3 regions of the Paenibacillus sp. FSL W8-0186 genome follow, and region 3 is predicted to be linked to each of the others. Evidence: predicted binding sites of a transcription regulator. Region 3 holds the regulator's gene; each other region holds the start of a gene.
The links. The regulator Rex, encoded in region 3, represses fermentation and respiration genes when NADH is low (regulators of the CRP and FNR family bind a similar motif). The targets are predictions, from matches to a motif close to TTGTGAAATATTTCACAA.
Positions count from the first base shown of each region.

Region 1 (5,315 bases), 2.0 Mb from region 3:
AGGTGAGCCGTTCGTAGCCAAGGGCTTCTCCGCCGTTGATTGTAAAGTTGCTGCCGATCGGGGTGAAGAGCTTGGAGAACTCATCCTTCGTATACAGCGTCTCCGTCGTAATATTGATCGTATGCTCAATTTTTGAGGATGCCCCGTCATTGTCCGTAACGATCAATTGAATAGTGACCGGCCCCGGTGTAAAGAAAGCCGGATAGTTGTTCATCCATTGCCGGTCGACGATCTCGCCGTCTTCGTCATAGCTCAGGTCAATAATCGTAATCGGCTCGCCCATCTTGTATTGTTCCTTATCCGTCTTGAACTGGGCTACCGGAGGAACGTTCGGATTGGCGACGACGATCGTCCGGACATAAGGATCGCTCCACTCTCCATTGGCATCCTGGACGGAATAGGAAACCGTGTAAGTGCCTGCCGATGCAAAGATGTCCTGCCGTCCTTCCCATCTCTCCTCGACGATGGGCACGCCTTTAGGGGAGGAGGACTTCGTTTGATAGAGCACCGTCGTTTCACCGGCTATAATTTTGTCGTTCAGCACGGTAAAGGAAGCAACGGGTTTGGTGGACAACTGCATGATGACTTTTTTGCCCTCTACTTTATAAGAAATGTTGAGGGCCTGGGTGATGGAGGTGAGCGGCACCATGAACACGTTATTGTCCTGGTAGCTGGCGCCCTTCATCGTCATCGTTTTGCCGTTTACGCGGTAAGTCTTGCTGTCGGTCTTGAAGCGGAGCTCGTCGTCTCCGTATTTGATAATCGTCTCCTTCGTCTTCGAGTCATAGGCGATTTGATAGCCGACCCGGTCGACCAGGGAGCGAATGCTGACATAGGATACGCCGTCCTTCACGGTCATGGGCTGGGAAGAGGTATACTCCTGGCCGTCCTGCTCCATGCGCGTGCTGTTCATATAAAGAATCAGCTGGCCTCCTCCGCTTGACGGGGCAGCTGGGTTGTCGGCCGCAGTGTCGGATGGAATACCCGGTACGGAAGAATCTGGCGTAGCATGGTCTGATGCTGAATCACCTGCCGGCTGCTCCGCTGCGGGAGCTTCAGGAGCTTGCGGCCCGGTTGAACCTTCGCTAGTATTGTCGGCTTCGGTATTGCCCGGCACAGTCGCGTCTGCCGGACTTTGTGCCGGAACGCCGTTCGAATCTGTAGAGCCAGCGGCTACCGCATTCGTTAAAGTATGTACCTGATGGCTTGGCAGGTTCTCCTCCTGGACGACTGAACCATAAACGGGTGCCTGCGCCATAGCGGCAGGTACAGCCAGTGCGGCCTGCAAGACGAGGAGCGCAGCTGCTAGAGAAATGCTTTTCAATTTCATCTTGATATAATGACTCCTTCTATTAAATATTTGACGATTAGAATAAATGAGTACGTAGCCACTTCCAGCTTTCGGTACCTCATGTTTAGACGCTGCATAGGGATGAAAAGTTACGGTCAAAGGCAAAAGATGCAGGTTGCCGTTTTGCTCAAGAGGCCCATTCACAATATCTCCACAAATGCAAATGTCTCGAAAAAACCTTGTCGTGATGCGGGTTTTCGGCGTTGTCAACACAGTGGGCGCCGTATTATGTGATTCTTGTCACAAAACGATTACTTTTTACCCGTTTGTTTTCATAAATCCGTGATAGAATTCACAATAGTGAAACCAAAGATGAAAGAAGGGTGTATTTTATGGATCCGGTAATGCTCGCGCGTATCCAATTTGCAGCAACAACAATCTTTCACTTCTTCTTTGTGCCGTTGTCCATAGGTCTGGTGCTGCTCATCGCGATCATGGAAACCATGTATGTGGCCAAAGGAAAAGAAATCTACAAGCGCATGGCCAAGTTCTGGGGCAAATTATTCCTCATCAACTTCGCCGTGGGGGTCGTAACCGGGATTCTGCAGGAATTTCAGTTCGGCATGAACTGGTCGGACTACTCGCGCTTTGTGGGCGACGTCTTCGGTGCCCCGCTGGCCGTTGAAGCACTATTCGCCTTTTTTATGGAATCAACGTTTATCGGGCTGTGGATTTTCGGATGGGACCGACTGTCCAAGCGAGTGCACTTGCTTAGCATTTGGCTCGTATCCATCGGTACGATTGCATCAGCCTTTTGGATTTTGGCGGCCAATTCGTTTATGCAGCGTCCTGTCGGTTTTACGATTAATAATGGCCGGGCGGAAATGAATGATTTCTTCGCGCTGATCAGCAACGGTCAGCTGTGGGTGGAATTCCCGCATACGGTGCTTGGCGCATTCGCGACGGGAGCATTCCTCATTACGGGCGTCAGCGCCTATAAATTGATGAGACGCGAGGATATGGAGTTCTTTAAGAAATCGTTCACTATCGCGATTATCGTCGGTTTGATTACTTCGTTTGCCACGGCATTGTACGGTCACCAGCAGGCGCAATATTTGGTGAAGACTCAGCCGATGAAAATGGCTGCAGCCGAAGGATTATGGGGCCAAAGCGGCGATCCGGCGCCATGGACGGTGTATGCGCATATCGATCCGAAGACCGGAGAGAACTCTTTTGAGATTAAAATTCCTTATCTGCTCAGCTTCCTGTCCTACAGCGAATTCTCCGGAGAGGTAAAAGGGATGAACGAGCTGCAGGCCGAATACGAGCAAACTTACGGTCCCGGCGACTACATTCCGCCCGTACGGACTACCTTCTGGAGCTTCCGGATTATGGTGGCTGCAGGCTCGCTGATGATTGTGCTCGGAATGTACGGCACATATCTGGCTTGGCGCAAAAAGCTGGACCGTCCGAACAAATGGTACTACCGCATGATGCTGTGGGCGATTTCGCTGCCGCTCATCGCGAATACTTCGGGCTGGATCATGACGGAAATCGGGCGTCAGCCATGGACGGTCTTCGGCTACATGCGGACAGAGGACAGCATATCGCCGAGCGTGACCTCCGGCCAGATCCTATTCTCGCTTATCGCGTTTACGGCAATTTATGCGGTATTGGCCGCAGTGATGGTGTATTTATTCGTTAAAGTGATTAAAAAGGGCCCTTATGCCGAGAATGCGAATGATGATGAGCAATCGGCAGATCCATATGGTAAGGAGGGATACCATGCTATCTCTTAATGAGCTCTGGTTCATCCTCGTTGCAGTTCTGTTTATCGGTTTCTTCTTCCTCGAGGGCTTTGACTTCGGGGTAGGGATGAGTACGCGGTTTCTAGCTAAGAATGATATGGAAAGAAGGGTGCTGATCAACTCGATCGGTCCCTTCTGGGATGCGAACGAAGTCTGGCTGCTGACGGCGGGCGGCGCGATGTTCGCGGCCTTCCCGAACTGGTATGCCACGCTGTTCAGCGGCTACTACACACCGCTTGTCGTATTGCTGCTGGCCTTGATCGGCCGCGGGGTCGCCTTTGAATTCCGGGGCAAGGGGGAGAGCGAGCGCTGGAAGAACACCTGGGATCTAGCCATTTTCCTTGGAAGTCTGCTGCCCCCATTTCTGCTCGGCGTCGTGTTCTCCGGGCTGCTCAAAGGGCTGCCAATCGACAGTGATATGGAGATGAGGGCCGGATTATTCGATATGGTCAATCTGTACACTCTTATCGGCGGAATCACCGTCGTGGTCTTGTGTCTCGTTCACGGTTTGCTGTTCACGACCTTGCGGACAACGGGCAGCTTGCAGGAGCGTGCCCGCAAGCTGGCGCATAAGCTGCTTATTCCGCTAGCGGCATTGTTCGTTATCTTTGGAGTGATGACGTACTTCCAAACGGACGTGTTCGAAGTCCGCGCCTTGCCGTTGACGCTGATCGCGGTGGTTGGCTTAGGAGCCTTTCTGTTAGCGGGAAGGTTCATCAGCAAGCAGAGAGACGGCTGGGCTTTTGGGATGACGGGAACGTTGATCGCGCTGTCCATCTCCTCTGTATTTATCGGATTGTTCCCACGCGTCATGATTAGCTCGATCAGCGAAGCTTATTCGCTGACGATTCACAATGCGGCGTCTGGTCCATATTCATTGAAGATCATGACAATTGTTGCCCTGACCTTGCTGCCATTTGTACTTGGCTACCAAATTTGGAGTTACTTCGTCTTTCATAAACGCATTAATGAGAAGGAGCATTTAGAGTACTAATGGGACGCGATTTAATGAAGTTTAAAGGGATCAAGCCGGTTCTTGCCGGGATCGGCGTTCTGACCCTCATTCAGAGCATCGCTATCATATTGCAGGCCAAATGGCTGGCGGAGGTTGTCTCCGCCCTGTTTGCCGGCGCTAAGCTGCAGGAGCAATTCGGCGGGGCCGTCTTGTTCCTGCTTGCTTTTATCGTCCGGCAAATTTCCTCGCTTCTGCAGCAGCGGATAGCTCACCGCTTCGCCGAGCGGACAGGCAAGGAGCTGCGCAAGCAGGTAATGGAGAAGCTGTTCGAGCTGGGCCCCCGGTTTGCCAAAAGAGAGGGCACCGGTAATCTGGTGACTCTTGTCCTGGATGGCGTAACGAAGTTCCGCAACTATCTGGAGCTGTTCCTACCCCGAATGCTGGCAACTGGGATGACACCGGCGTTGATTCTGCTGTACGTATTTATCCTGGATGTTACGGCGGCTGTCATTTTGGTCATCACTTTGCCGATCCTCATCGCTTTCTTGATTCTAGTAGGATTGGCTGCACGCAAGCAGATGGATCGCCAGTGGAAATCGTACCGCACCTTGTCGAATCATTTCGTGGATTCGCTGCGCGGGCTGGAGACTTTGAAATTTCTCGGGCACAGCAAGCGGCATAGCAAGTCGATCGAGAAAGTGAGCGATTCTTACCGCTCCGCGACGATGCGGACGCTGCGTGTAGCGTTCCTGTCCTCGTTTGCCCTTGACTTCTTCACGATGCTGTCGGTAGCATCCGTAGCGGTCAGCCTTGGCCTGCGCCTGATCGACGGCAACATGACGCTGTTGACGGGACTGACGATCCTCATTCTGGCCCCGGAGTACTTCCTGCCTGTCCGGATGGTGGGGGCGGATTATCATGCGACTCTTGATGGCAAGGAGGCCGGCGAAGCGATGAATGCGATCATCGCGGAAGGAGAGGCGGAGAAAGCCGCCTTGGCGCAGCTGCCCGAAGGGGCATCGCTGGCGTGGCACGCGAACAGTGTCATGAAGCTGTCATCGCTAAAGGTACGGCATGAGGAGGAGGGGCAAACTTCGCTGCCTTCGTTGGATCTGTCCAAGCTTGAGTTGGGCGGTATGGGCAAAATCGGCATTATCGGCGAGAGCGGAGCCGGCAAATCGACGCTGATCGATGTGCTGGGCGGCTTCCTGCGCCCGACGGAGGGTGAAATCGAACTGAACGGCGTGAAGCTGGGGGATCT
Region 1 is NZ_CP150207.1:5,243,579-5,248,893, reverse strand. Features, by position in the region: gene MKX50_RS23485 (stalk domain-containing protein) at 1-1,330, opposite strand, end outside; gene MKX50_RS23480 (cytochrome ubiquinol oxidase subunit I) at 1,684-3,090, shown strand; gene cydB (cytochrome d ubiquinol oxidase subunit II) at 3,077-4,093, shown strand; gene cydD (thiol reductant ABC exporter subunit CydD) at 4,093-5,315, shown strand, end outside.
Region 1: a site for Rex is predicted at 1,580-1,597, ahead of MKX50_RS23480 (cytochrome ubiquinol oxidase subunit I). Genes of this name have one in related genera too.

Region 2 (5,315 bases), 310 kb from region 3:
ATAAACTCAACTATCAGCACCTCGCTTACCAGGTTCAAGCTGCATTTCATATTATATCATAAGATAGAAATCATAGATTAATAGCTTCCAGTAAGGAAATTACAAGCGGGAATCCCCGGCAAAATTGACGGAGAAATGCTGCTCCGGCTTATAAACGGCAAAAGCATAACCCTTATCCGTTAAATATTGAATGATTTGCGGCAAGGTTTCGACCGTCTGCTCTTTCTCATGCATCAAAATAACCTCTACGTCCCGATGCACCTGGCGTTTGACTTCTTGCATGATTTTATCCGGCTTCCCCGTGTATTTCCAATCCTTGGAGTCTATCGTCCAATCCCACATTTTAAAGCCTGCTTTCACGATATCGTTGCGGAACTCCTTGCCAATCTGCGGTTTGCTGCCGTAGGGCGCGCGAATGAGCCAAGGAGCTGTTCCAGTTATATCCTCAACCATGCCCTGTACCTTCTTAAATTCCTTCAGGAAATTAGCAGAGCTGCCGCTGTTGTACAATATCTTTTTATTATGGGTCATGCTATGTAAACCGATGTAATTGCCCTGTTCAGATGCGGCTTTAATGGAACCCTCATAACCTTTAATCTGGTTTCCTATGACAAAAAAAGTAGCATGAATACCATGTTCGTTCAGTATGGCTACAATATCGTCAGTATACTTGCTTGGACCGTCATCAAAGGTCAGGTAAGCCACTTTAGGTTGGGCAGCTTTGGGTGCGTTGGACGGCTCGTTAGTGCCGGCTGGTGAATCTTTGCTGTTCTGCGGTTCATGGTTATTCTTCGAGGGCTGCGTGGATTCAGAATCAGGCTCGGCTTCCGTGGGAATTTGGTCTGGAAGCTGGGCTTTCTCGTTGCCTCCGGCTAATTTAGGGATAACAACTGAAGCGCTGTTCGTTTTAACAGATTTGAAATTAATTTGCGATATCCCTACGATTGCGGACATAATTAAAGCCACAGAGGATAATACTAATGCCAATAAAATAATAGGCTGTCTGAATTTTTTGCGCGGCCTTTTGCGAATTTTTTTTCTAGTTTCCATCTGGTTGTTATTCGACATCATCATGCTTATCACCATTTCCCTCTCTCCATGTGTATTACTAGAATAATATAAAAAGAGGGGTTACGTCCTTACAGAAAGGTTACCCTCTGGTTACAAAGTTCTCATTTAGAATCTGTGAAAAAACTCAAAAAATAGCAAAAGCCTGACGTATTCCATATTGAAGTCCGCAGCGTAAAGCTCAAATTTTAGCCATTAAAACTTTAGCTACATGCTTTTAATTTGAAATGATTCATGTACAATGAAATCAGGTGAATACATATTCGTCATATGTTTAGAAGGAGATGAAAAATTGACAACACAATTGCGATCTAGCCGAGTTGTTATTATTGGAACAGGTGCTGTAGGAGCGACCACGGCTTATACATTGCTCCTTCGCGAAAGCGTATCCGAGCTGGTGCTTATCGACGCCAACAAAGACAGAGCCCTTGGAGAAGCCCTGGACATGAATCATGGCCTCCCTTTTACCGGCGGCGTCAAGCTGTGGGCGGGCGATTACAGCGATTGCAAAGACGCTGACATCATCATCATCGCGGCCGGAGCCTCCCAAGCGCCTGGCGAGACGCGGATTGACCTGCTTAAGCGCAATGCGGGAATTTTCGACAGCATTATCAAGAATATCGTAAAATACAATAACCACGGGATCATTCTCGTTGCAACCAATCCTGTGGACATTCTGTCATACGTATCCCTCAAGAAAAGCGGCTTCCCATCCAACCGCGTAATCGGTTCTGGAACGCTTCTGGACAGCGCACGCTTCCGTTATTTGATCGGCCAGAACAAGAAAATCAACCCGCGCAGCATTCATGCGCACATTATCGGCGAACACGGCGACACGGAGGTTCCGCTCTGGAGCCTGGCCAACGTTGCAGGCATTGATCTGGAATTCACCGAGGAAGAACGCACCAACATTTTTAACAGCACCAAAAATGCGGCCTATGAAATCATCAATGCCAAAGGTGCTACCTTCTATGCTATCGCGCTCGCACTGGATCGGATCGTTACTTCCATTCTTCAGGACGAAGGCTCCGTGCTCAATGTCTCTACCCTGTTAAGCAACTATAACGGGGTGTCCGACGTATATCTTGGGGTGCCAAGCATCGTTGACCGTACAGGGGTGCGTGAAGTGCTTGACTTGAAGCTCAGCGGAGAGGAGCTGGAGAAATTCCAGCATTCCGCGAATAAGCTAAAATCCGAAATCGAAAAATTGGATTTATAAGACGACAAACCTGGGGTTCTTTCGACCTCAGGTTTGTTTGCGCATTAAGGCATTGTTAGATCAGAAACAAATGCTGTGGCAAGTCTCGCATATACACTGTTCACCCAGTTGGCTAAACGGACGGGGACACCGCCTATGAGCGTTCCGGTATTCTTACCGAAATAGGTTTTCATTCAGGTGTGCAAGTCATCTCTGCCAAGAAACAGGAACACGATTGGTTCTCCCTCGCCTATCTTCTAGAACCTCTTCCAATATGAGTGAGAACATCACCTTCATCGACATTTCTAGCCACAGGCCTTTAGTTAATACTATTAATTATTTCGCATGCGGCCAAACGGTTGACTCCAGCCTACGATTGCCGCTGACAGATGATGTTACGAATAATGCTGATAGTTGTTGCTCACAGGTGACGTTAACAGGTGATGTTACTATTGATGCTGACAGGTGTGGTAACCTATCGACTGTTGCTGCCTAACGCTTACACCGCCAGATAGTTGGTGATTGACGATGCCTACGACTGCGTCTGACTGTTGATGTAACTATCGGTTGATGACGTTACCTATCGCTTGATGCCGACAGTTGATGAACCTATCAGTTGCCGTATGACGGTTAACACTATCTAACGGTTGCTATCGCTGTTATTTCGCCGGATGTATCACTGTTTGAGAATCTAACGGTTGTATATGCCGCTGTTCTAGCAATTTATGTAATGCTACAACGATTTCGGCGTGAATAACGTGGATGATAACCGTTAGAATTCCTAAGAGCTCATTTTCGGCTGAATAACGATTGTGGCAACCGTTAGAATTCCTTGCTTCCGCTGTTTGAACAGCGCCTTTTTACCTGAATGAATTCACTAGACCGAGTTGTGTGTTGAATGATATATAAAGTGACTAGGAAGCGCAATAAATTAGCTTTTCTGTTATGAATTTTTCATATAGTGTGTTTTTCATTATAACGCCGTAATGCCGGCAAATTCAAGCTATATAATACTTATTTCTTCGTTTCCTCGTTTTCTCGTTGCGCCCTCCTTCGCCAGTGTGCGATTGGTTTATGCTACAATAGAATCAACATTGTTGGATTCGGAGGTACAGCCCTTATGAATATACAAAAAGCGATAGATCGGAAAAAACTGGATGAAAAAGTTGTTCATATGCCCTGGTTCGTCCAGCAATTCATTGATTACAAGCTCCCGGATCTTTCCCCCTCGACCTTGCTGGAATATATTCGCGACTATGAAGCGTTCTTTAACTGGCTTCGCGCCGAAGGCCTCTCTTCCGCAGCATCGAACGCCGAAATAACGCTGCTCGATTTGGAGACGCTGCGGATGGACAGCATCGTAGGCTTCCGCCTTCATTTGACGACGCGAGTGGAAGGCAATAACTCCAAAATTACCATATCACGCAAAATGTCGTCCCTGCGCTCGCTTTTCCACTATTTAAGCCAAATCGCTGAGGATGAGGAGTTTTATCCCCTCCTAAAGCGCAATATCATGGCTAAAGTCGAGATTAAACGGATACATAAACCCAAGGATACGGCGGCCAAGCTGAAAGGAAAGCTGCTCGAAGAGGATGAACTGCTGGAATTCATCGGATATATCCGCGAAGGCTACGGAGCCGACGTGCAAAATAACAAGCAGGCGCTATATGCTCACGAGCTTAATAAAGAACGGGACGCCTGCATCGCGAGCCTAATCCTCAATTCGGGCCTGCGCGTCTCCGAGGTCGTCAATTTGAACATCGACGATCTCGATATAACCAATAAAATCATTTATGTATATCGAAAAGGAAACAATGACGAGACCTTTAAAACACCGGTATACTTCCGCGAGCAATCCAAGGACGAGTTGACCGAATATTTAGAGCTGCGCCAAACGCGCTACAATACGCCCAAACGGGAAAAGGCGTTGTTCGTAGCCCTTCCGAATGGCCAGAAGGAAGGGAAACGGATGACGAAGCGGGCGATCCAGGCTATGATCATCAAATACGCAAAACGATTCGGCAAACCTTATTTAACAGTTCACAAGCTGCGCCACTCGTTCGCGACCGATTACTACTTGCAAAATGATATTTACAAAACCAAGGAGCAGCTTGGGCATGCCTCAACTGAGACAACGGAAGTATATGCCCACCTGACCGACAAAACGATGTCCGAAGCCATCGAGCGGCGGGCAAGCTCCGACTCCTAACCGATATATCCTTATGCATATGAAAATCCCCCTCTGGATCGCCCAGAGGGGGATTTCTCGTCAATGATTCAATGACAGTACCGATACGATAATTAGCTTAGCTAATTCTTCAACGTCATTAATACGGTAACACGGAAGACCGGAGCCAGTCAGCACGCCGCCAGTACCATCGTTATCCAAGCATTCCCCTGCCTCCTGCCTGAATACGGCGGCGCGTATTTCCGTCAACTCCTCCAGCAGCGGAAGGTCCTCCCGACTGCGGATCAGCACAATCTTCGGATAATCCTCCTGTTTGAAACCCTCTACTATAGTCAAATCATAGGCTTCGAAATGATTGATCAGGCCGCTGAGCATCGTTTCCCGTTCTTCTATGATCGCAGTGCGCCAGGGAGAAGTAATGGCCGTCGCCACCGCTCCAGCCCGGCGGTGACGAAACGTGTCGGTGCTCTCGCGGTCCGCTTCAAATCCATGAATGTCATGCTTAATGACGGCGACCCTCAAATTCATGGCATTGAAAATTTCCAGCAGCTTGCCGATCAGCGTCGTTTTGCCGCTGTTTTTATACCCGACAATTTGGATAACCGGCATACATGCCCCTCCCCTTTCATTGTAATATTATTCTAGTACTCAGCCCCGGCTTCCTCCGGGCAGCATGAGCACATCGACGAGTTGTCCCGCCTGCACTCCTTGATTTGTAGGGGGTATAACGATGAGCACATCGCTGTCTTTGATCGTGATCATGACGCTGGATTCATCCAGCGACGCCGGATAGGCAACAAGCCGTCCATCCTCGAACGCCAGGCTGCCTCGGACAAACCGGGTAAAATTGTTCACCTTTGC
Region 2 is NZ_CP150207.1:2,966,935-2,972,249, forward strand. Features, by position in the region: gene MKX50_RS13335 (YCF48-related protein) at 1-10, opposite strand, end outside; gene MKX50_RS13340 (polysaccharide deacetylase family protein) at 100-1,086, opposite strand; gene MKX50_RS13345 (L-lactate dehydrogenase) at 1,361-2,287, shown strand; gene xerS (tyrosine recombinase XerS) at 3,387-4,475, shown strand; gene mobB (molybdopterin-guanine dinucleotide biosynthesis protein B) at 4,536-5,063, opposite strand; gene glp (gephyrin-like molybdotransferase Glp) at 5,103-5,315, opposite strand, start outside.
Region 2: a site for Rex is predicted at 1,184-1,201, ahead of MKX50_RS13345 (L-lactate dehydrogenase). Genes of this name have one in related genera too.

Region 3 (5,315 bases):
ATCGAACAGCTTGGACTGCAGGAAGCCGCTGACAGCGACCGGCTGCTGACCTCCATGCTGCCTTCGCCATTCAATTACAGAAACCAGGCGCTGCTCGTCATTCCGCGTGATTTCCCGAGCGTCAAAGGCAGCGTGGGGGATGAACATTTCGTGAAGATGCTGGTGCAGTCGTTAGCCGAAACGGCTATAGCAACGCGCGGCCGGATGCTGGTGTTATTCACGTCATACCGGATGCTTCGCCAGGTTTATGACCCGCTGAAGGAGCAATTATCCTCCGAGGGAATTACCGTCATCGGCCAAGGAATGGATAGCGGCAGCCGCACGAAGCTGACCCGCAGATTCCAGGGCCAGGAAGCATCCGTGCTGCTCGGCACGAGCAGCTTCTGGGAAGGCGTGGACATACCGGGGGAGGCGCTGACCAGCCTAGCTATTGTCCGCCTGCCATTCCAGCCGCCGAACCATCCTCTTGTCGAGGCGAAGAGCGAAAGGCTTCAGAAGGAGAAGAAGAACCCATTCATGAAGCTGTCCGTACCGCAGGCCGTCATCCGCTTCAAACAGGGGTTTGGACGCCTAGTGCGCTCTTCTCAGGATCGCGGGATAGTGGTGGTGTACGATACGCGCATCTTGGAATCTTACTACGGAAAATATTTCTTATATTCGCTGCCTGGGCCGAAGATGGAACATATGCCGACCGAGCAAATGGTACCGAGAATTTCCGAATGGCTGGATGTTCACGAAGTCCAGGGGGCAAAGGAGCAATAACCGTAATTCATATCGCGCCATTATAAGGGGAGAAAAGCTATGAAATCAGAAAAAATTTCCGATGCGGTTGTACGCAGATTGCCAGTGTATTTGCGTTTCCTCAATGAGCTGAGCCTTCGTGAAGTGCCTACGGTATCCTCTCAGGAATTGGGTCAGAAGCTTGATCTTAATCCTGCGCAAATCCGGAAGGACCTTGCTTATTTTGGGGATTTTGGCCGTAAAGGCATCGGCTACGACGTGTCTTATCTCATTGAAAAAATCCGGCAGATCCTCAATCTGGATCAGCAGATCAATGTAGCTCTAGTCGGAGCTGGTAATCTAGGCCAAGCACTGTCTAACTATAATGCCTACCTGAAGGACAATATGAAAATCGTGGCGGTATTCGATGCCGCACCGTCCAAAATCGGCACCAAGATCAACAATATTACGGTTCAACCGATCGACGAGCTCGTGGAGACGGTACAAGCGATGAACATACGGATCGGTATCATTACGGTTCCTGATTTCGAGGCCCAGCGCGTGGCGGATCAGCTTGTTGCCGCCGGGATCGGAGCGATTCTTAACTTCGCGCCAACTATTTTGAAGGTGCCATCGGAGGTAAGAATACATGCGGCTGATTTCACGACGGACCTGCTCAGTCTTGCCTATTATTTGAATGACGGAAAGGAACTTACTTCGAATGAGTCGTAAACTGCTAATCACAAACGGTACGTTTGCCGTGCTGGAAGAACAAGAACCTGTCGTTAACGGTTATATGCTCGTTGAGGACGACCTGATTACCTATATTGGCTCCGAGCGTCCAGAAGGCAGCGAGAATGCGGAAGTTATGGACGGAAAAGGCCTGTTGTTTTTGCCTGGTCTGATCAATACGCACGGCCATGCAGCCATGTCGCTGCTGCGCGGTTATGGGGACGATATGGTGCTGCAAAAATGGCTGCAGGAGAAAATGTGGCCGATGGAAGCGAAGTTCACAGGTAATGACGTGTACTGGGGAACTGCGCTGTCCGTACTGGAGATGATTAAGGGAGGGACGACAACCTTCCTCGATATGTATGATCATATGGACAAGGTCGCACAGGTGACGGAAGAATCCGGCATCCGCGGGGTACTGATGCGCGGGGCGATCGGGCTGTGCCCGCCTGACGTACAGAAGCAGAAGCTGGATGAAGCGGTTGCTTTTGCTCGCAATTGGCACGGCAAGGCGGACGGCCGGATTACGGCGATGATTTCGCCACACGCGCCTTATACTTGCCCGCCGGATTACATTGAGCAGTTCGTGCAGGCGGCACATGATCTTGACTTGCCGATGCATACACATATGTCGGAGACGCAGGCCGAGGTGGAGCAAAACGTCGCCGATTACGGAGCAAGACCGGTGGAGCATTTGCTTAAGCTGGGCATGTTCTCGCGTCCGACCCTGCTTGCGCATGGCGTTCATTTGACAGATGAAGAGATTGAAGTGCTCGCTGCCCATAAAGTTGCGATTTCACACAATCCAGGAAGCAATCTGAAGCTGGCTAGCGGCGTTGCGCGGGTTCCTGAACTGCTGAAAGCGGGGGTTACCGTTTCGCTTGGTACCGACGGTGCAGCGAGCAACAACAATTTAGACATGTTTGAAGAGATTCGTCTCGCCGCTTTGATTCACAAGGGGGTATCAGGAGATCCGACGGCAGTCCCGGCGCTGGAGGCACTGCGGATGGGGACAGAATACGGGGCCCAATCCGTGTTCCTTAACAATACGGGCAAACTTGCCGCAGGAATGAAGGCGGATTTCATCGCGCTCAACACCGAGCAGGCTCATTTTGTGCCGAGAACCGATTACGTTTCTCATGTTGTATATTCCGCCGGACCGAAAGATGTAGAGCATGTATGGGTCGACGGGAAGCAAATCGTGAAGCACGGCGCGTGCCTCACCCTGGATGAAGAGCGGATTCGCCATGAGGCACAGGCGGCTTTTGAAGGTCTGTTATCCAGATAGCCTCAAGCTTGTTTAGGAAAGGAAGAGAAGGTTGAAGAAGAGAACCAAATGGATCCTGCTTTCTATCCTCATTCTGCTGCTTGTGCTCTTTGGCCTTCATCGTTTTTATGTATACGTCATGCAGGATACTTGGAATGAGGAATCAGCGGCGATTCAGACGGCTAAACAGCAAACAGGCATCGTATCGGTCGACAAGACGTGGAAATCGGTGTGGGACGAGGTATGCTGGGTAGTTCAAGGACAAAACGAGAACGGTGAGGAACTGATGGTCTGGCTGCCGGAAGGCGGGGAAGCGCATGAAGAGCTTCTTAGCGGCGGAACCAACGAGCAGCAGATCCGGGATATCATCAAAAGCCAGCTGCCGGGAATCAGAATCGTCAGGCTCATGCCGGGGATCTATGAGGGCGAATATGTCTGGCAGCTCTTTTACAAGGAGAAGGAGCATCACTATTATCAGTTTTTCAAGTTTAGCGACGGCTCGATTCTGCCTGATAAATTTACGCTGCCGAATCGTTGATCAAGATGGCGCAATCCATAAAGTATAAAGGGAGAACCTCGCTCGGGTGGAGCGAGGTTCTTTGCTATTCCCTAAAAATTTTAAATATATTCATACTTTGGTTTCGATATTGCGCGAACTATATGTTATACTCTTATTTGTAGTTTGTGATATATCGAAGTATATCAATTCATGCAATATTTTATATATATAATTAGGATAGGAGGAAGCCGCGAATGAAATTACGTATCGGACAAACTGTCGCTATCGCTGCTGTCTCTGCCGTATTGCTGTTTGGCGGTTGGTTTGCCTATCGCCAATGGGCGATTGAAGCCCCGTTCCAAAAGCTGGTTAAGCAATACGAGGGCGTAAATCACGTTCAATTTAATATTACCCCCAAAGAGGTAGGGTTGAAACTTGACCTTGCAGTGGGTACGGATATGGGTGGACTTGTCCGCCACATTGAGAAAGACGGGAAGAAGCTGCTCGGCAATCGCAACCTGAAGCTGGAAGTGACGGATCATTCAACGCCGGATTTGGATAAAATTTGGAGTGAAGCGCTGTTTTCCGTAGCTCAGGCGATGGAAAACAAACAATACACCGAAATACAGCATACGTTGGATCAACTGGCGCAGCAGCACGACGCGCTGCAGGCGACCGCGGATATGGATAATGAGAACGTCTATGTGACGTTGACCTATGGAACTGCAAGCAAGTATGTTATTTTGCCACGCATTCCGCAAAAAATGGGGGTGTGGCCAAATGCGTAAATGGATGTGGGAAGCCATAGCCGGATTTGTTCCTGTATTATTGATTTTTATGGCTTTTATGGGCCTCAACGTAGTTCCGCTGATCTTCGCGCTCCTGATGGTGGGCGCGGTATTCACTGTGCTTAAAATGCGCGGAGGCATTGCGATTGGCGCAGCTCAAGAGCGGAAGCGGAAAAAGGCGGGACCGGCGAAGCTGACCTTCGAAGAAATCGGCGGCCAGGAAAGCGCCAAACAGGAGCTGCAGGAAGCGCTTGACTTCATGGTGCGTCATGAGGAAATCAAGCAGTTCGGCATCCGGCCAATCAAAGGGATTTTGCTGACAGGGCCTCCGGGAACGGGCAAGACTTTGATGGCCAAAGCCGCGGCCCACTATACGAATTCCGTCTTCGTCGCCGCCTCCGGCAGCGAGTTCGTAGAGATGTATGTCGGGGTGGGGGCAGGACGGATTCGCGAACTGTTCAAGGAAGCGCGGACACGTGCCGCTAAAGAGAACAAGGACAATGCGATTATCTTTATCGACGAAATCGATGTGATTGGCGGTAAAAGAGAAGGCGGCCAGCAGCGAGAATACGATCAAACGCTGAATCAGCTGCTGACGGAAATGGATGGCATTTATTCTACCGAAGCGCCGCGTATTTTACTCATGGCCGCGACGAACCGCAAGGAAATGCTGGACAGCGCCCTGCTGCGCCCGGGGCGATTCGACCGCCACATCCAGGTCGATTTGCCGGATAAGAAGGGCCGCATGCATATTTTGGAGCTTCACGCCAACAATAAACCGCTGCACGACAGCGTGAGTCTGGAGAAGGTCGCCGAGGAATCCTTCGGATTCTCCGGGGCGCAGCTCGAGAGCGTCATGAATGAGGCGGCAATTTATGCAATGAGAGAGAGCAAGAAGGAAATCGAGCAGCGTCATTTGTCGATGGCCATTGACAAGGTCATGCTCGGCGAACGGACTGACCGGGTGTCTACAGAAGAAGAGAAACGGCGCGTTGCGATTCATGAGCTGGGTCACGCGATCGCCGCCGAGGTAGTTGCACCGGGAAGCGTGAACCAGGTTGCGCTTAGTCCGCGCGGCAGAGCGCTTGGTTATGTCCGGCACAATCCGCAGGAAGACAAATATTTATATACAAAAGCCTATTTGGAAGGCCAGATCATTATCGCTTTGGCCGGAGCGGCTGCCGAAGAAATTTATTACGGGGAGCGCAGTACCGGTTCCAGCAACGATTTTGAGCAGGCGATCAACATCGTGCATACGATGATGACCTCCGGGTTAACATCGCTTGGCATCGTCAATATGGAGATGATG
Region 3 is NZ_CP150207.1:3,275,395-3,280,709, reverse strand. Features, by position in the region: gene dinG (ATP-dependent DNA helicase DinG) at 1-762, shown strand, start outside; gene MKX50_RS14735 (redox-sensing transcriptional repressor Rex) at 802-1,452, shown strand; gene MKX50_RS14730 (amidohydrolase) at 1,442-2,740, shown strand; gene MKX50_RS14725 (DUF5590 domain-containing protein) at 2,772-3,257, shown strand; gene MKX50_RS14720 (hypothetical protein) at 3,473-4,006, shown strand; gene MKX50_RS14715 (AAA family ATPase) at 3,999-5,315, shown strand, end outside.